Regions from separate parts of the Afifella sp. YEN Y35 genome, predicted to be linked through region 3. Evidence: riboswitches for the same ligand, from Rfam matches in the RefSeq annotation. Region 3 holds a riboswitch; each other region holds the start of a gene.

Region 1 (6,089 bases), 1.2 Mb from region 3:
CGTTGCCCCGAAGGCGCCCGTTGAGGCGTAAGCTCCCGGCAGCTGATCTACGCAGGCTTCCAAAACCAAGTGACACAGCTCGCGCCGGCCGTCTCAGGCTGGCCGCGACGAGAAAGCTCATATTGACACTTTTCAATGAACTCGGCCTCGCCGAGCCCATCCTTCGTGCCGTCGCCGCCGAAGGCTATACCAATCCGACTCCGATTCAGGCGCAGGTCATCCCGACCATGCTTGCCGGCCGCGATCTTCTCGGCACGGCGCAGACGGGAACCGGCAAGACGGCGTCCTTCGTGCTGCCGCTGCTCGACAAGCTCAGCCGCACCATGGTGCCGGCCGCACCGCGCACATGCCATGCCCTCATCGTCGTGCCGACGCGCGAGCTTGCCCAGCAGGTCGCCGACAGCGTGCGCAATTATGGGCGCTTCGTGAACATGTCGTCGGCGGTCGTCATCGGCGGCGCCCGGCCCGGGCCGCAGGTGAAGGCCCTGTCGCGCGGTGTCGATTTCATCATCGCGACGCCTGGCCGTCTTCTCGACCATATGCAGACCGGCGCCGTCCGCCTCGACCAGACGAACATCGTCGTGCTCGACGAGGCCGATCAGATGCTCGATCTCGGCTTCATGCCGGCGATCCGCAAGATCCTGGCGAAGATGCCGCGCGAGCGTCAGACGGTTCTTCTCTCGGCGACGATGCCGCCGGCGATCCGCAAGCTCGCAGGCGATTTTCTTCATCAGCCGGCGGAAATCTCCGTCGCCCCGGTGTCGCGCCCGATCGAGCAGATCGCACAAAGCGTCATCAACGTGGCGAGTGCCGGCAAGCGCGACATGCTCGTCGATCTTCTCGGCACGGCCGATATGGAGCGGGCGATCGTCTTCACGCGCACCAAGCGCGGGGCCGACCGCGTCAGCCAGCATCTCGACAAGGCTGGGCTGCGTTCGGCGGCGATCCACGGCAACAAGAGCCAGAATCAGCGCGAAAAGGCACTCGGTGCCTTCCGCAACGGCCGTGTGTCCGTTCTGGTCGCCACCGATATCGCGGCGCGCGGCATCGACATCGACGACGTTTCGCATGTCGTCAACTTCGAGCTGCCGAACGTGCCGGAGGCGTATGTGCACCGCATCGGGCGGACCGCGCGCGCCGGCAAGAGCGGCATCGCGATCTCGCTGTGCGATCATTCCGAGCGGGGTCTTCTGCGCGACATCGAAAAGCTGATCGGCAAGAGGATCGATGCGCATGGCGCTGCCCCTCGGCGCGAGGCAGTCGCGACCCAGGCCGGAGCCGAGGTGGTCGGCGAAACCGATGAGGCGCCGTCTGCAGGCGTGCGCCAGCAGGCGGGCGAGCGGCGCGACGAAAGATCACGCCAGCCCGGCAAGCGCACTTCTCCCTCACGCAACCGCCGGCGCTCGGGCAACAAACCCGCGGCCTTCGAAGCTCGCTCCGAGGGGCGCAACGAAGGGCGGAGCGACGGGCGGAATGAAGGCCGCAACGGCGATGCCCCGAAAGGCGGACGCAACCGCAGGCCGGAAGGTGCCGAAGGAGGCCGTTCGGCCAAGCGGGCGGAGGGCGGCGCGCCCAAGAGCCGCAAAAGTGGCGCGGATGGCCGGCGTGACGGGGCCCGCCGCGACGGCGGCCGCGGCAACGAGGGCGCCCAGGCGGGTCTGGAACGGATGCTGCGCAAAAGCGGCAAGCCAAAAACCGGGGCCGGCGACAAGCAGGTCGCCGCGCGCTGAACGCCTGAACACGTTTGATTTTGAGAGGGCCGGCCGCCATGTGCGGTCGGCCTTTTTTGTGCCGTCGGGCGCCCTTCGGCGTCGTGCGTTGCCGGCAAAGGAAAGTCGTGCCGGGCATAGCTGCTCAACGTGCACGGCATTGACAATTATGGCCATTCGCCGGCAGATGGGGCGTCAACGGTTTCCGGACGCAAAGCGACCGGATTAAAAGGGAACACGGTGAGGCGTACCCAGCAGGGACCGAAACCGTGGCTGCCCCCGCAACTGTGAGCGGCGAGCAGGGCTTCAACATGTCACTGGCGCATATGCGCTGGGAAGACGAAGCCACGCTGTGACCCGCAAGCCAGGAGACCTGCCGCTGACGCGCGACGCCGGGCCACCGGTGCCGCACCGCAACGGACGCCGGGGTGAGCGTCTGGCGGTGGAACGGCGCCAGGAATCCCATTTGCGCCCAATCCACGCCAAAACCCCGATCGTCCTTTCCGCATCGCTGTCGCGGTTCGTCCGCCACAGTCATTGGAGAGACGATACGAATGAAACTTCGTAAGTTTGCCTGTGCCGCCCTCACATCGGCGGCGTTCCTTCTTCCCGCCGCAGCCGAAGCGCATTTTCAGCTGATCTATACGCCCGAGGTGAACCTCGCCGAGCCGGGCGACGTGCCGCTGAAGCTGATCTTCTGGCACCCCTTCGAGAACGGCCATGTCATGGATATGGGCGCGCCGGAAGAGTTCTACGCCGTCTTCCGCGGCAAGAAGATCGATCTCAAGGACAGCCTCAAGCCGATCTCCTTCGAGGGGCTCGAAAACAGCGCGCAGGCCTTCGATGCCACGCTGCCGGCCAAGCGCGCCGGCGATTACACGCTCGTCGTCGTGCCTCAGCCCTATTACGAGGAGAGCGAGGACATCTACATCCAGCAGATCGCCAAGGCCTATCTGAACCGGGCGCAATTGCCGACCGACTGGGCCGAGCCCAAAGAGCTTGCGACGGAAATCGTGCCGCTCGATCGCCCGACCAACATTCTGGCCGGCTCCACCTTCACGGGGCGCGTCCTGTCGGAAGGCAAGCCGGTCGCAGGCGCCGAGATCGAAGTCGAATACATGGCGGCCGAGCCCTCCATGGACGAGAACAAGCCCACCGAACCCAAAGCCTCGCCGATGCCGGGCGGTGCCGTCGTCGCGATGAGCGACGAGAACGGCTACTTCACCTTCGGCGTCCCGAAGGCCGGGTTCTGGGGCTTTGCCGCGCTCGGTACGGGTCCGAAGACGGAGTTCGAGGGCAAAGAGCTCTCGCAGGACGCCGTCATCTGGGTGCGCGCCTACGACGTCGAGTGACGGCAGGAGGGATCGATGCATATTGTCGACGGAGCTCTCGCCAATGACGTCGTCATCGGGGGAGCGGTGCTGGCGGCCGGGGGCATCGCGCTCGGCCTCAAATCGCTGACGGCGGAAAAGATGCCGGCCGCCGGGGTGTTGAGCGCGACGTTCTTCGTCGCCTCGCTCATCCATGTTCCGATCGGTCCCTCCAGCGTCCATCTCATCATGAACGGTCTGGCCGGGCTGGTGCTCGGCTGGGCCGCCTTCCCGGCGCTGTTCGTCGGGCTTCTTCTGCAAGCGGTGTTCTTCGGCTTCGGAGGGCTCACCGTGCTCGGGGTGAATACGCTCAACATCGCGCTGCCGGCGGTGATCGTCTATTATCTGTGCCGGCGGGGGATCGCCTCCAATTCGCTGACGGTCGCCGCGATTTCAGGCGCCATCGGCGGGGGGCTCGCGATCGCGCTGACGACGGCCTTCGTCGCGATCGCTCTGGCGCTGTCCGGCGACGAATTCATCCCGGCCGCCAAGCTCGTCTTCTTCGCCCATATCCCGATCATGATCATCGAAGCGCTGGTGACGGGGGCGGCCGTGGTTCTCGCCCGCCGCGTCAAGCCGGAGCTTTTCGCCACTTTCAATCGGTCCGCTGCCGAGGAGGTCGCGCTATGAGAAAGCTCTGCGCAGCCCTTGTTTTTCTGACTCTTCTGCCCGCACCGCAGGCTCTCGCTCACAAGGTCATCGCGTCGGTCTATGCGTCCGGCGATGTCGTGGAAGGCGAGGTCGGCTTTTCCAATGGCGACATGGCGAGCGATGCGACGGTCGAGGTGTTCGACGACAACGGCAACAAGCTCGGCGAGGCGGTAACCGACGAGACCGGAGCCTTCACCTACAAGCCCGAAAAGGCGGTGCCGCTCGTCTTCAAGGCCAATCTCGGCGCGGGCCATGTGGCGCAGGTGCGGATGTCGGCCGAGGAGCTGCCGGAGATCGGCGGTGCGGAGGCCTCATCGCCGGCGCTGGTCGCTGCCGAAGCTGCGGCCGGTGCCGCCGAGCCGGCGTCTTCCGGCGACGGCGCTGTTGGGACGACCGCCCAGAGCTCCGGCGTCGACCTCGCCGCGCTTCTTGAAGCCCAGCACGAGATGATCACCGAGGCGGTGCAGAAGCAGGTGATCCCGCTCCGGCGCGATATCGACGCCTATAAGGAGAAGCACGACATGCAGAGCATCCTCGGTGGGATCGGCTATATCTTCGGCATCTTCGGCGTCGCGTTCTATATCGCGGCCCGGCGCAAGATGACGGCGGCCTGACGATGAGCCACGTTCTCTCAGCCGGACGGCGCGCGCTCACCGATACGGGCGAAGCCAAGGGCACGCTGATCGATGGCATCGACGTGCGCACCCGCATCGTCGTTGCTGTCGCCTTCGCCATCGTGATGGTGAGCCTGCAGGATCTCGCCGTTTTGGCGACCGGGCTTCTGGCGGCGTTCTTCCTGATGCTGTCGGCGCGGCTGCCGGTCGCGCGGACGCTCAAGCGCATGGCGATGATGGACAGCTTCATCATCTTCCTGATCGCCATGCTGCCCTTCACCGTGCCGGGCGATGCGATGTTCACCGTCTTCGGCTTTGCGGCGAGCTGGCAGGGGCTGCGGCAGGCGGCGGAGATCGCGCTGACGGCGAATGCCGTCATCCTCGCCTTGATGGCGCTCGTCGGCTCCACCGAGCCGGTGACGCTCGGCCATGCGCTGCGGCGTTTGATGGTGCCGGAAAAGCTCATCTACCTGCTGATGTTCACCGTGCGCTATGTCGACGTGCTGCAGCAGGAACATCAGCGTCTGCGCATGGCGATGAAGGCACGCGGATTTCGCCCCTCGAACAACCGGCACACCTATCGCTCCGTCGGCTATCTCGTCGGGATGATGCTGGTGCGGGCGATCGAGCGCTCGGAGCGCATTCTCGGCGCCATGAAATGCCGGGGATTCACGGGCCGGATGCCGCTGTTCGACACGCTCGCCTTCACCTACCGCGATGCCGTGTTCGCGACGGGCGTGACGATCTTCCTCGCCTGTCTCATCGGCGCGCAGGCGATCCGCTGAGGCCATGACGCATGTCTGAACTCATCGCCCTTTCAGATATCCATTTCGCCTATCCTTCGGGGCCGCCGGTCCTCAAGGGCGTCGATATGTGTCTGATGCCGGGCGAGAGGCTGTGCATCGGCGGCCATAACGGTGCGGGCAAGTCGACGCTTCTGCACATCATCGTCGGGCTGTTGCGGCCGTCGCGCGGCCGCATCACCGCCTTCGGAGCCCCGCGGCGCGAGGAGAAGGATTTCCACGAGGTGCGCTGTCGCGCGGGCTTCGTCTTCCAGGATCCCGACGATCAGCTCTTCTGCCCGACGGTCGCGGAGGACATCGCCTTCGGGCCGCTCAATCTCGGCAAGAGCCGCGACGAGGCGATGGCGATCGTCGATGAGGTTCTGGAGCGGCTCGATCTCGTCAGTTTCCGCGACCGCATCACCCACAAGCTCTCGGGTGGCGAGAAGCGGCTCGTCACGCTCGCCGCCGTTCTGGCGATGGAGCCGGAGGTTCTGCTTCTCGACGAGCCGACCAACGCGCTCGACGTCGACAACAAGGCGCGGCTGAAAGAGATTCTCCTGTCGCTGCCGCAGGCGATGATCCTCGTCTCCCACGACCACCGTTTCCGCGGCGATGTCTCGACCCGCACCGTCGTCATGTCGCATGGCCGGCTGGTGGAGCGCGACATGCATTGCACGGCAACGGACGAGGCCGGCTAGGGCTTCAGGACCGGATGGCTCGACCGTTCGGTTGCCGGCGTCCAAAACTCCTCACGCTTTCAGCCTTTTCGCCGGCAATTCCAGGCCATTTATCGGCTCATGAGCGCGGCGAACGGCGGTGAGATTTTCGATTGTCGTATCCCCTCCCGGGGGATAGGATGATTTGCATGAAGCACGGTTCACACGGCGACGTCGTCAAGCGGCTGAAACGGGCCGAGGGGCATCTCAGGCATACGATCGAGATGATCGAGGAGGGCCGTCC
Region 2 (6,089 bases), 730 kb from region 3:
AAAGCGCCTTGAAACATGGACGCAAAACGCTCAGTGCGTGCGAGCTCAAGCATTTTCAAGCTGCGCATAGTCGCCGAGTGGCCAGGAAAGCTCAATTCGGGTTCCCTCATTCAATCTGCTTGTTACTTTGAGATCGAAGTCGTTGCCGTACTCGCTGTCGAGCCGGGTGATGACACTTTGCAGTCCGAGAGCCGCGCGGCTGCGCTCCGCCTGCTGCAGGACACAACGATCGTTGTTGAGCGCGGCGACCTGAGCCTCGCTCATCCCCGCGCCGTTGTCATAGACCTCGATCAAGCCGCGATCGTCCACCCTCCGCGCCGAGACGCGCACGCGAACCGGCCGCGAGAGCGCTTCCACCCCGTGCACGATGGCATTCTCGGCAAGCGGCTGCAGAACCATGCACGGGACCGGCCAATTGCGCAGGCTTTCGTCGAGATCGACTTCGATGCTCAGGTGGTCGCCGAAGCGAAGCTGGTGGAGGCGCAAGCAGCGTTCGATCATGTCGAATTCTTCGCTGAGCGGCACCGAAGTGGCGAGATTGCGCAGGCTGTAGCGGAGGATGTCGCTCAGCATGTAAGCGACTTCCTCGGTCTTCACCGCCTTCTCCTCGAAGGCCGTGTAGCCAATGAGCGTCAACGAATTGAACAGGAAATGCGGATTGACGCGCGCCTGCAACGCCCGCAACTGGGCATCCTGCAGCGCCTTTTCCGTGGCGGCTTTGGCTTTCACCTCTTTGAGGAGGCGCGCCTGGATCAGGTTCGTCTTGCCAATCTCGATGATGTGGCTCGCCGCCAGCATCAGCATCTCGACGGCGGAATCGAGGCGATCTCGATCGGCCGCCGGCATGGCATAGACGGCTTCCTCAAGCTCTGCCGGAGCAATGCCGAGAGAATGGTTTCGGTCGAGCACGTTGCTGATCGTGCGCTCGCGCTCGTCTTCGAGCATCACCTGGCCGCACAAGAGGCAGCCGAGATATTCATCCTCGATGATGATCGGCGCGGCGACGTCGACGAGCCCGGCATGGCAGACATAAGTCGCCGGCCGGCCTGAGCGGTAGGCGGCGAGCCCCCCGCAGGCATCGCATGCATGACAACGCCGCAACCCTTCGGGGGTGGAGCGCATCAAACGACACACAGGCTGGAAATTGCTCGCTTTGGTGACGGGCACCCCGTCGCGATCAACCGTCACCGCGGCCATATCCATGGCCTTGGCAAAAGTGTCCTGGATCCGCTGCAACGTCGGAACGTCGACGAAGTCCTGGATCCGCCACTTATGAGTTGGGAAATGCTCTTCCATCAGGATGACCGACCTGCCCAACGCCGAAAGATGACAAGCAAGCGCAAGCGCTGCCCGCCGTGATTTTCGTCGCTGGATGCAGACCCCGACATCCCTCGTTGTACGCCGACAGCCCACACAGCCCGACGCACATCACCGGCAGGTCTCCTGGCTCGCGGCACCAAGCAAGGGCTACCTTCCCAGCGCTCACGCGCCAGTGGCACTCCCAGCCCTGCTCTCCGCTCACAGTTGCGGGGGCAGCTACGGTTTCGGCCCCTTTTGGGTACGCCTCACCGTATTCCCTTTTCATCCTCGCGCTCTCACGCTCGGAAACCGGTAACAGGCTTTTACTGGCGCCAACGGCGGCTTATGTCAAGTCGGCAGGGCCGCTAACGCTTTCGTTACCCACCGGCAATAGGAGAAAATTCTATCTTCGGTTTATTTTTAGCGCGCGCAGGTTGCTATCTGCCATAAAACGGCCATTCGAAGCTCCAATATTCGTAATATTTACATCGGAATTGGAGAATAATACTTCGATGTATGACGATTTCTACAGGCGCTCGCGCCCCGATCCGGCCATAATGCCGCACGTTGCCGGGCCTCGACACCCTCTTCGCCTGGCCTCAGCGGCACCACCCCGCGAGACGGATAGCGCCTTTCAGTACAGGATTTCTGCAACAGAGGCGGACTGCCCGTGTGCCGTCCAGCAACCTCCTCGGGGTCGCCTCCTCCGGGCCACCCCTTCGAGCACGGGGGTGGCCGATGCCGTCAAAGCCTCGGCCCGAACTATAGAGCCTGACCATCCCCGTCGAAGAAATGGCAATGGGCGGGATCGAAACTCAGCCAAACGCGCTCGCCCGTCGTCACATCGCTGATCCCAGCCGTCTCGACGGTCACGAGATCATCCTCGCCGATATTGGCATAGAGAAGCGTGTGGTTGCCGAAAGTCTCGACGACGACGATCTCGGCCGCAATACCTTCGGTTTTCTCGCGGCTGAACTTGATCTCATGCGGGCGGATGCCGAGCACGACATCCTCCCGATCGATCGCCGCCGCCGGCGCTTCCGGAAAAGCCATTTCGACCCCGTTCGGGAGCTTGAGGCAAGGGCCTCCCTCCGACGCTCCGGCGACGCGCACCGGCAGGAAGTTCATCTGCGGGCTGCCGATGAAGCTCGCCACGAAACGGGTCTTCGGCTTGCCATAGAGTTCGAGCGGCGTGCCCACCTGCTCGATGAGCCCCTCGTTCAACACCACGATGCGGTCGGCCAGCGTCATCGCCTCGGTCTGATCGTGCGTGACGTAGATCATCGTGGCGTCCATGTCGCGATGCAGGCGCGCGATCTCGATGCGCATCTGGGCGCGCAGAGCTGCGTCGAGGTTGGACAAAGGCTCGTCGAACAGGAAGACCTTCGGATCGCGCACGATCGCACGACCGATGGCGACGCGCTGGCGTTGTCCGCCGGACAATTGCCGCGGCTTGCGCTGGAGAAGCTCCGACAGGCGCAACATTTCCGCCGCTTCCGCGACCTGCCGCTTGATCTCCGACTTCTCGACCTTCGCCTGCTTCAGGCCGAAGCCCATATTCTCTTCCACGGTCAGATGCGGATAGAGCGCGTAGGACTGGAACACCATCGAGATGCCACGCTTGGCAGGCGACAAATCCTTCACCGAACGTCCCTCGATCAAAAGGTCGCCGGAGGTGATCTCCTCCAGCCCCGCAATCAAGCGCAGGAGCGTCGACTTCCCGCATCCAGACGGTCCGACGAAGACGACGAATTCTCCGGGCTCGACACCAAGGTCGACACCGCGGATCACCTCCGCGGCCCCGAACTTCTTACGCACGCCTCGAAGTTCAACTTGCAGCTCTCGGGCCATGGCGGTCACCTCGTTCAACCGAATGCCGATGGTTTGATGACGGGGACGTTCTCGCCCGCCACAGGATTGAGACGGCGGCGCACCATGGCCGCAGCTCCGATGAGGCCGGAATCGTTACCATGCTCGGTCGCCAAGATCCGGGCATCATCAAACAGATACGGCCAGGTGTTTGCCCGAAGGTGGCGACGGATACGGTCCAGCAGAAAGCCTCCGGCGAGCGAAATGCCCCCGCCGACGACGCAAAGCTCGATGGCGGTGAGATTGATCATCGTCCCGAATGCCTGGGCGATGTAGCGCCCCATCGTCTCGAACGCCGCGTCGGCTCGTGCATCACCGGCCAGAGCGCGTTCGCGTAAAAGGCTCATGTTGAGATCTTCGGCCGCTTCTCCGGTCTCCGCGGCATAGGCGGCGATGACGGCCTTGCCACCGGCGAGATCCTCAAACGTACCGTGAAGACCATAGCGTTGATACGGATGACCCGGCTCCAAAACCATGGCACCGAATTCCGGCGGCTTGCCATCACGGCCGCGCACGATACGCCGATCGATGACGAGGGCGCCGCCAATACCGGTGCCCACCGTGATGAGGGCAAAGCTCGAAACGCGCCTGCCGACACCGAACTCCAATTCGCCGAGCGTGGCAGAGATCGCGTCGTTGTCCGTTGCCGCGGGCACGTTCAGACGTCTGGCGAGCTCAGCCGCAAGCGAGCCGCCCTTAAGAAGCGGAACATTTCCGGTGCCGTCGAGCGGCAGGCCGGTGGCGGGATCGGCATAGCCCGGCGCTGCGATCCCGATCGCTTCGGGCGCAGCTGAGACCGTACGCGCCAAGGCATCGAGGCTTTCGGCCGCCCCCTCCACGAGGGCTTCGAAGCTTGCCAGCGAACGAAAGGGAAGTGCGCTCTTGGCGACGACGACGCCGTTGCCGTCGACGATGCCAAGCTTCACCGAGGATCCGCCGACATCGACCGCAAAAAGGAATTCGGGCGTCAAACGGCCTCTCCGACCTTGATGCCGAGCCGCTTCGTCATGCCCGGATAAGGCATATCCTCCGGCACGAGACCGCGTTCCGCGGCAAGATCGACTGCGAGCCACTGAAACGGCACGACGGCGCTCAAGGTATCGAGACCTTGCGTCGGCTCTTCCGACGCCGGCCAGACGATCCCCTCCGGCTCCTTGCCGGTGAGATCGAAGATGAAGCCGGTCAGGCCGTAATGCGCCATCGCTGCCACGACACGGCGTGCCAGATCGAGTTCGTGCGCATTCGAAGCAAGCGCAATCGTCACGCTCTTCTTGGTGAGGCCGTGCAGACGGCCGTGGCTCGCCTCCTCGGTTTCGAGGCCAAAGGAGGGAATGCCGGCCATTTCCGCCACTTTCAACGATCCCTCCAGTGCAGAACCGTAATGCCGTCCCTGCCCCAGCACTGCGATCACATCGGCACCGGCGAGCTTCGGCGCCATGTTGGTCGACCAGATGCGCGCCGTCTCGATCAGCTGTGCATAACCCTCGACGAAACCACGCGCCGCTGTCGGCATCGTCTTGCCGCTCAGCGCCATGCCGATCAAGCGAAGCGCCAGAACGCTCGCCGTGTAGCCTTTGGTCTTCGGCCCGACGGTCTCGTCCTCGACCGGAAGCCAGACGAGCTTCACATCACAGGCGGCAAGCGGCGCCTCTCGTCCGGCCGTCACCACGATGACATCCATGCCCTCTTTGCGGGCCTGTTTCGTCGCTGCGATCGTATCGCTGCTGTTGCCCGACTGGGACAAGACGATGGCAAGGCTCTTGGCGACCCGGCGCTCGCCAGTCTCGGCCAGGAAGGTCAGCGGGCTGCGCAACGCAAGCTCGGCAGGGAGGCCGGAAAAGCTGTCGGAGGCGGCAAGGAGCGCATTCATCGAACTGCCGGTGCCGACCAAAATGACGCGTTCAGGCTCCGATTCCGGGAGCGCCGCTTCGATCTGTGACGGCAAGTCGGACAGGACTTTCTCGACCATCGCCGGTTGTTGGGCGATAAAGTCACTGATTTTCATGGTCATAACGCAGCCTGAGGGTCCGTATCGAGGAAGTTGATTGACGTGATGGGTCCCTATTAATCAAAACGTTTTGGAAAACTCAACCATTTACAGAGACGGAGTGCGATGTCGCTTCAGGGCACAAACCTCGAACATGCGAGAAGACGCAATCGCCGCGTGGCGTTTGAAGCGGTTTTGAAACACGGCCCGCTGTCGCGCTCAGAAATCGCCCGGATGACGGGCCTCACCTCGCAGACCGCGTCCAACATCGCCGGGGAATTGATCGCACTCGGCCTCATCAAGGAGACCGGGCGTCGCCTCGGCCGCAAGGGCCAGCCCGCCACCGAATATGTGGTCGACGAGGAAGGCGCCTACACGATCGGCATCCACCTCGATCAGAACCAACTGGTCGGCCTGCTCGTCGACGTTCTGGGCCACATCGTTGCACGCACCGCGCTTCCGATCGCCCGCCAAAATCCGGGCGAGGTCTTGCCTCTCGTGGAGCGGGCCGTCGATGGCCTGGTCAACGGAAACGACGAAATCCGGCGGCGCCTTCTCGGGCTCGGCGCGGTGATGCCGGGCTTTTTCGAGAGCGGCACCTTCGCATCGCGCGGCCCCCTCACGATGGAAGGTTGGCTCGATTTTCCGCTCGCCCAGGAGCTTTCCGAACGTCTCAACCTGCCGGTTTTTGTGGACAACGACGCGACAGCCGCGGCGATCGGCGAAAGCCTCTACGGCTTCGGCCAGACCCATCCGACCTTCATTTACATCTATTTCGGCCTCGGCCTCGGTGGCGGCATCGTCATCGATGGACGCCCCTTTACCGGCGTGCGGCAAAGAGCGGCGGAACTCGGCCATCTCATCGTCAATCCCGGCGGCAAGCCCTGCGCCTGCGGCAATCGGGGCTGTCTGGAGCGCTACGTCTCGCTGCACA
Region 3 (6,089 bases):
ATCTGACGCTGAACGAGAAGCGTATCGGGATCGTCGGCTCCAATGGTTCCGGCAAGAGCACGTTTGCCCGGCTCTTGAACGGGCTTCTCATTCCCACCTCCGGACAGGTTCTCGTCGACGGGCTCGATACGGCCAAGTCGGGCAAGGCGGTTCGTCGCAAGGTGGGCTTTGTTTTTCAAAATCCAGACAATCAGATCGTCTTCCCGATCGTGGAAGAAGATGTCGCGTTCGGCCTCAAGGGGCTGAAGCTCCCCGCGGCCCAGCGTGGCGCCCTCGTCGAAGAGGTGCTTGAACGCTACGGGCTCGGACCCTTTCGCTCGCATCCCTCGCACACGCTGTCCGGCGGACAGAAGCAGCTTCTGGCGCTGGCGGGTGTCCTCATCACGCGGCCCGATTGTGTCGTTTTCGACGAGCCGACGACGCTTCTCGATTTGCGCAACGCCAGGCGGGTTGCCAAGGTCATCGCCGAGATGGAAGAGACCGTCATCGTCGTCACGCACGACTTGCCGCTTCTTCAATCGTTTGATCGCGTCATCGTCTTCGATCAGGGCAGGGTGATTGCCGACGATGAACCGAATTCCGCCCTCGCGCGCTATGTGGAGCGTATGCAATGAGATCCCGCGGCGACATCTCCTCGTTCCTGCATGAGCTGCCGGCGGCTGCCAAGCTCCTGGTTCTGGCGGCTGCGGGCACAGGGCTCGTCCTCGTCGGCAGTCTTCCCGTTCTCGCCGGCGCATTTCTCGCGACGCTGCTCCTTTATCGGCTTGCAGGCATCTCGCAGAGGCAGGCGTTCCAGCAATTGCGCCCGCTGTTGTGGCTGCTGGTGCTCCTCTTCATCGTCCAGGGTATCTGGCAGTCATGGGAGCTTGCCGGTCTCGTCGTCCTGCGGATCTCGACGCTCATCCTTCTGGCCGCGTTCGTGACCCTGACGACGCGCACCGATGCGCTGATTGCGGCTGTCGAAAGGGCGCTCACGCCGTTTCGGCGTCTCGGCGTCAATCCCGCCAAGGTCGGTCTCGCGTTTTCTCTGGCGCTCCGGTTCATCCCCGTCATTGCCCAACAGGCAAACGATATTCGCGACGCGCAGCGGGCGAGGGGGCTTGGAGCCAATCCCCTCGCGCTCGCCTTGCCGCTCATCGTCCGGACCCTTCGAATGGCGAGCGATGTTGCCGATGCGATCGATGCGCGCTCACCCTACAGTGATCACTCCGGCGACGAAGGCGAGCTGCCGCCGCGCTTCGTCCTGGAACCGAATACGTCCAATGCGAGGATGTCATGCAACGACGCGGAACCACAACTAAAGACATAGTCTATATCGCCCTGTTCGCAGCCTTCATGGCTGCGCTGGGGATTTTCCCGCCGGTGATGCTGCCGCTGATCGGCGTGCCCATCACGGCTCAGTCGATGGGGCCGATGCTGGCTGGTGCCATCCTCGGTGCGCGTCGGGGGGCGCTGTCGATCCTGCTCTTCCTCGCGCTCGTCGCCGTCGGATTGCCGCTCCTTGCCGCCGGTCGCGGCGGTCTCGGCGTCTTCTTCGGTCCGACCGCCGGCTACCTCTTCGGCTGGGTCGCGGCTGCCTTCGCCGTCGGTCTTTTGCACGAATGGGGCTGGAACCGACTCAATGTGGTCACCTCGTTCGTCTTCTGCGCGCTCGGCGGCATCGTGGTTCTTTATGCGATCGGTATCCCGTGGACCGCGGTCAATGTCGGCCTGCCGCTGACGAAGACCGCGATCGCCTCGGCGACCTTCATTCCGGGTGACCTCGTCAAAGCCGGTCTTGCCGCCATTATCGCGGTTTCCGTGAAGCGGTCTTATCCGATCATTCAGCGGACGGCCTAGACGGTGCGTTTGCGCGAATAGGGCGGTCAGCCGAGATAGAGGAGGCCGGCCGCCACGAAACCCGCAAGGCCGATGAGGGTCGGCACGATCGTGCCGCCCTTCCACACGGCGATCGTGAAGGCGATGACCACGCAGACGATAGCGACCACCGACCCGACGAGGGGTGCGCCGTGAAACAGGCCCTGGCCTGAGCGCAAAGCCGATGTCGCGACGATGCCGCCCAGAATGCCGTAGCCTGCCCGGTCGAAGAATTCGCGGATGCGTTCGCCACCGATCGCCTCTCGGGCAAACAGCGGCACGAGCCGCAACAGCAGTGTCCCAAGGCCGGCGCCGGCCGCCACCGCCCAAAGCTGCCAGTGAGAGAGAACGTCAGGCATTTCCTTGTTTTCCTTGATCGACCAGCATGCTGAGGCCTGCCACGATGAGGGGCAGGACGAGGAGCGCGGATGCGCCCATGAAGGGCACGCCGAGCGGCACGAGAAGTGCGCCGAAGAGAGCGTTCACCATCAACGGGCGCAGCTTCTTCTGGCGGGCGATCAGCGTGGCGAAATAGATCGGGATCATGGCGCCCAAAGTCGCGCCGACGATGACCGGCACGGAGGCTGCGAGCTGATGGCCGGTCACGGCGCCGATGACGGCGGAGAGCGAGCACATGCCTCCGACCATGCCGCAATAGAGAATCGGTCGTGGAGGCGGCTCCTCCATGAGGCGGGGGAGGATGACGGCGAAGGAGCTCGCCGAAATCAGCCCGACGCCGCCCAAAGCGCGCCAGAATGTCGTCTCCGGCAAGCGCGCCAGGACCGAGGCGACCATGACGATGAAGCGGAGATTGACGATGATGACGGCGACGACGGCCGCGGCCCAGGCGCCGGCGGTTGCGCCCTCGCTCGTCAGGATCTGCATGGCGGCAGCCTGAGCGGGCGCGGCGACCGTGAGGCTGGTCATCAATGCGGTCTGCACGGCGTTGAGACCGGCTTCAGCGCTGAGCTGGCCGACGCCCATGAACATCACGAGGAAAGTCAGAATCACGACGAGAGCGTCGCCGACGGCGATACGGAAAACGTGTCCTGCGGACGCCTCTTCGTCGCTGGAGAGGTTTGGGGAGTCTGTCATTGCATCGGGGGAGGGCGTATCTCAATGTAGAATATCGGCCATCCCTTTATTCCAGCTTGTATATTGTGTCCAGAAAAACCAATCGAAATGAATAGACTTCATTTCGGCACGATAGCGTGCGCCGATACATATGGTAACAATCAGGTTGCTTTCGCTTCAACTTTGATGGCGCGTAAGCGGCCGTCGCGAATCTCTCTGCGTTCGATCGCATTCTGCGCATCCGCTGCTGCGTGGAGACGTCTGATCCTGCGCGGGGCTGGGCGCGTTGCGAATCGCCTGGTGAACCCCGCCTTCGAGGTCGAACGGCGATCGTTTCAGATCTTCTTCGCGTCGATGGAGGCGGGAGTGGCCTGTGCGTGGCCAAGCGCCGTTGCCCTGGCCAAGCCGGTCCGGGTGCTCACAGTTTTTGGCACCCACCGTGAAGACACGGTTTCGACGAGATCGTGCGATGAGAAGAGAAGGAAGGTGGCTCCCCGGGCCGGACTCGAACCAGCGACCCAGCGGTTAACAGCCGCTTGCTCTACCAACTGAGCTACCGGGGAATTGGGGCGCGATATACCAAACTCATCGGGCATTGCAAGCATCCTTTCGCAGCCCATTTTTGACGCATGCAAAACAGGCAGGAAGCCGAAGTGGTAAAGAACGACAGGAAGCGGCGCTCGCGCCTCCATCTTTTTGGCCGGCAGATGCCTCTGCCGCACAGCCCGCTTCTGCGTGTTGGTATCGGGATTCTGCTGGTTCTCGGCGGTCTCTTCGCCTTCCTTCCGGTGCTCGGCCTGTGGATGCTGCCGCTCGGGCTGATCGTGTTGTCGATCGATATTCCCGCGGTGCGGCGTTGGCGGCGGCGGTTCACCGTGTGGATCTACACGCGTTATCCGGGCGTGGCGCGGCGATTCGACGTGGCCGCGCCCGCGGGAAATGGCAATGGGAAGGCGGCCGTTGCCGGCAAAATCGATTCGCAGACACCGTTCGTTTCGCCGGGCGATACACGCATGAGCGAAACGGAGCGATCGGCGGAATCGCGCTTGCGACAGTCTTCCGATTCCGTTTAGTCTTTGAAATGGTTCCGGTTCCCGAATGGTGCACAGCACCTGGGGATCAAAAGGGAATGCGACAGGGATGACCCAGATCGGGATCCCTCATCCGCAGCTGCCCCCGCAACTGTACGCGGCGAGCCCCCTGCATAAGCCACCGGCAACGGGAAGGCGCAGAAGGGCGGAGACCCGCAAGCCAGGAGACCTGCCGGACCAGGGCAACTCGAACGCCGTCGGAGGGACGGCAAAGGGGATAGCATGCAAAGTTCCGGAACATTTCCGTCGGCGATTCCATCCAGGGTTCGAGCCGGGTGCGCCGCATTGATCGCCAACGATCTGCGCACCGTGCAGAGCGGTTTCGCTTTCATGCCCGGGCGGTGTCCGCCGCCTGATCTTTCAGAAAACGCATCTTCGCCGCGCTGCCGTTGAGGCAGTCATGTTTCCTCACGTTCAAGGCATGGCCGTGGGTCATGCGGCCTTCATGGCGACCGGCAGGACGGTAAGCATCCGACCGCTCGTGTCGTCGGCCTGGCCCCTGGCGCGGAAACGCTCCGCGAAATCCTCATGATAACCACGGCACTCGTTTTGGGCGGCGCCCGCTCGGGAAAAAGCGCCTATGCGGAACGCCTCGTGGAGGAAAGCGGGCTCAACCCCGTCTACGTCGCCACGTGTCCTCCCGCAGACGACGATGCGGAGATGGGTGAGCGCATCGCCGCACATCGGGCTCGGCGCGGACCGGCATGGCGCACCGTCGAGGAGCCGGTCGCGCTTGCGGACGTCATTGCCGGCGAGGCCGCGCCGGATCGGGCCCTGCTCGTCGACTGCCTCACACTCTGGCTTTCCAACATTTTGTTCGCCGAAGAGGACCTCGCCGTGCGTACGCGCGAGCTCTGCGCAGCCCTCGCCGCGGCGAACGGCCCCGTCGTCCTCGTCTCCAACGAGGTCGGCCTCGGCCTCGTACCCGATAACGCCCTGGCTCGTCGCTTCCGCGATGCGCAGGGCCGTCTCAACCAGGAAATCGCCCGCTCGGCGGAGCTGGTCGTCTTCATGGCGGCCGGACTGCCTCTGGCACTGAAAGGACAGCTTCCTTCATGACAAACGCTTCGGAACGCATTCCCGCGACGATCATCACCGGCTTCCTTGGAGCCGGAAAGACGACGATCATCCGCCACATCCTCGAAAACGCGAACGGCCGAAAAATCGCCCTCATCGTCAACGAGTTCGGCGATACGGGCTTCGATGGCGGGCTTCTCTCCGATTGCGGCAGCCCCGCCTGCGGTGAGGAGGATATCGTCGAGCTCTCCAACGGCTGCATCTGCTGCACGGTGGCGGACGATTTTTTGCCGGCGATGGAGGGACTCCTCGCACGCGGCCAGGCGCCCGATCACATCGTCATCGAGACCTCGGGCCTCGCTCTGCCGCAGCCGCTCGTCAAAGCCTTTGCCTGGCCTGCTGTCCGCGACCGGGTGACCGTCGATGGGGTGGTGACCGTCGTCGATGCCGAGGCCGTCGCGGCCGGTCGTATGGCGAGCGACGAAGCGAAGCTCGTCGCGCAACGCGAAGCCGACCAGTCGCTCGATCATGACGATCCGATCGAGGAATTGTTCGAGGATCAGCTGCGCTGCGCCGATCTCATCGTCTTGTCGAAGAGCGATCTCGTCGATGAAGCGGGCATGCTGCGCGTGGAAAAGCGCGTCGGAGAGGACAAGCGCGTCGCTGCGTCGCTCATTCGTGCCACGCATGGCATCGTGCCGCCCGAAGTGCTCCTGGGCGTCGGGGCCGGGGCGGAGGACGACAGCGAGACCCGGCTTTCGCACCATGAGATGGAAGGCGAGGAGCACGAGCACGACGATTTCGATTCCTTCAGCATCACCGTGACAGCGCCGGACAAGGCCGAGGCCGAAGCACGCATCACCAAGGCGCTCGCCATGCCTGGCGTTCTGCGCATCAAGGGACGCCTTGCGATCGACGGCAAAAAGGTGCCGCTGGTCGTCCAGGCTGTGGGTCAGAGGCTGGAGAGCTGGTTCGACCGCGGCAACGGTGAATCGTCGGGCGAGCCGAAGCTCGTGGTGATCGGCCTGTCCGATGTCGATCGGGCGGCCG

What was found. A riboswitch is a leader RNA that binds a small molecule or an ion and turns the genes downstream of it on or off. The one in region 3 is predicted to bind cobalamin.
Region 1: another riboswitch for cobalamin. It lies ahead of ACK8CP_RS18605 (DUF4198 domain-containing protein); the one in region 3 lies ahead of cobU (bifunctional adenosylcobinamide kinase/adenosylcobinamide-phosphate guanylyltransferase).
Region 2: another riboswitch for cobalamin. It lies ahead of ACK8CP_RS08135 (PocR ligand-binding domain-containing protein); the one in region 3 lies ahead of cobU (bifunctional adenosylcobinamide kinase/adenosylcobinamide-phosphate guanylyltransferase).

Annotation. Positions count from the first base shown of each region.
Region 1 covers NZ_CP180203.1:3,917,412-3,923,500, forward strand. Annotated here, with positions in the region: gene ACK8CP_RS18600 (DEAD/DEAH box helicase) at 123-1,730, shown strand; cobalamin riboswitch at 1,892-2,105, shown strand; gene ACK8CP_RS18605 (DUF4198 domain-containing protein) at 2,264-3,061, shown strand; gene cbiM (cobalt transporter CbiM) at 3,077-3,709, shown strand; gene ACK8CP_RS18615 (cobalt ABC transporter permease) at 3,706-4,344, shown strand; gene cbiQ (cobalt ECF transporter T component CbiQ) at 4,347-5,129, shown strand; gene ACK8CP_RS18625 (energy-coupling factor ABC transporter ATP-binding protein) at 5,141-5,827, shown strand; gene ACK8CP_RS18630 (metal-sensing transcriptional repressor) at 5,995-6,089, shown strand, end outside.
Region 2 covers NZ_CP180203.1:1,712,919-1,719,007, forward strand. Annotated here, with positions in the region: gene ACK8CP_RS08130 (response regulator) at 1-53, opposite strand, end outside; gene ACK8CP_RS08135 (PocR ligand-binding domain-containing protein) at 46-1,296, opposite strand; cobalamin riboswitch at 1,416-1,628, opposite strand; gene ACK8CP_RS08140 (ABC transporter ATP-binding protein) at 2,062-3,150, opposite strand; gene ACK8CP_RS08145 (ROK family protein) at 3,165-4,139, opposite strand; gene ACK8CP_RS08150 (SIS domain-containing protein) at 4,136-5,179, opposite strand; gene ACK8CP_RS08155 (ROK family transcriptional regulator) at 5,333-6,089, shown strand, end outside.
Region 3 covers NZ_CP180203.1:982,495-988,583, forward strand. Annotated here, with positions in the region: gene ACK8CP_RS04760 (energy-coupling factor ABC transporter ATP-binding protein) at 1-614, shown strand, start outside; gene ACK8CP_RS04765 (energy-coupling factor transporter transmembrane component T family protein) at 611-1,309, shown strand; gene ACK8CP_RS04770 (biotin transporter BioY) at 1,336-1,839, shown strand; gene ACK8CP_RS04775 (AzlD domain-containing protein) at 1,866-2,216, opposite strand; gene ACK8CP_RS04780 (AzlC family ABC transporter permease) at 2,209-2,952, opposite strand; tRNA gene ACK8CP_RS04785 (tRNA-Asn) at 3,419-3,494, opposite strand; gene ACK8CP_RS04790 (hypothetical protein) at 3,585-4,004, shown strand; cobalamin riboswitch at 4,003-4,214, shown strand; gene cobU (bifunctional adenosylcobinamide kinase/adenosylcobinamide-phosphate guanylyltransferase) at 4,551-5,081, shown strand; gene cobW (cobalamin biosynthesis protein CobW) at 5,078-6,089, shown strand, end outside.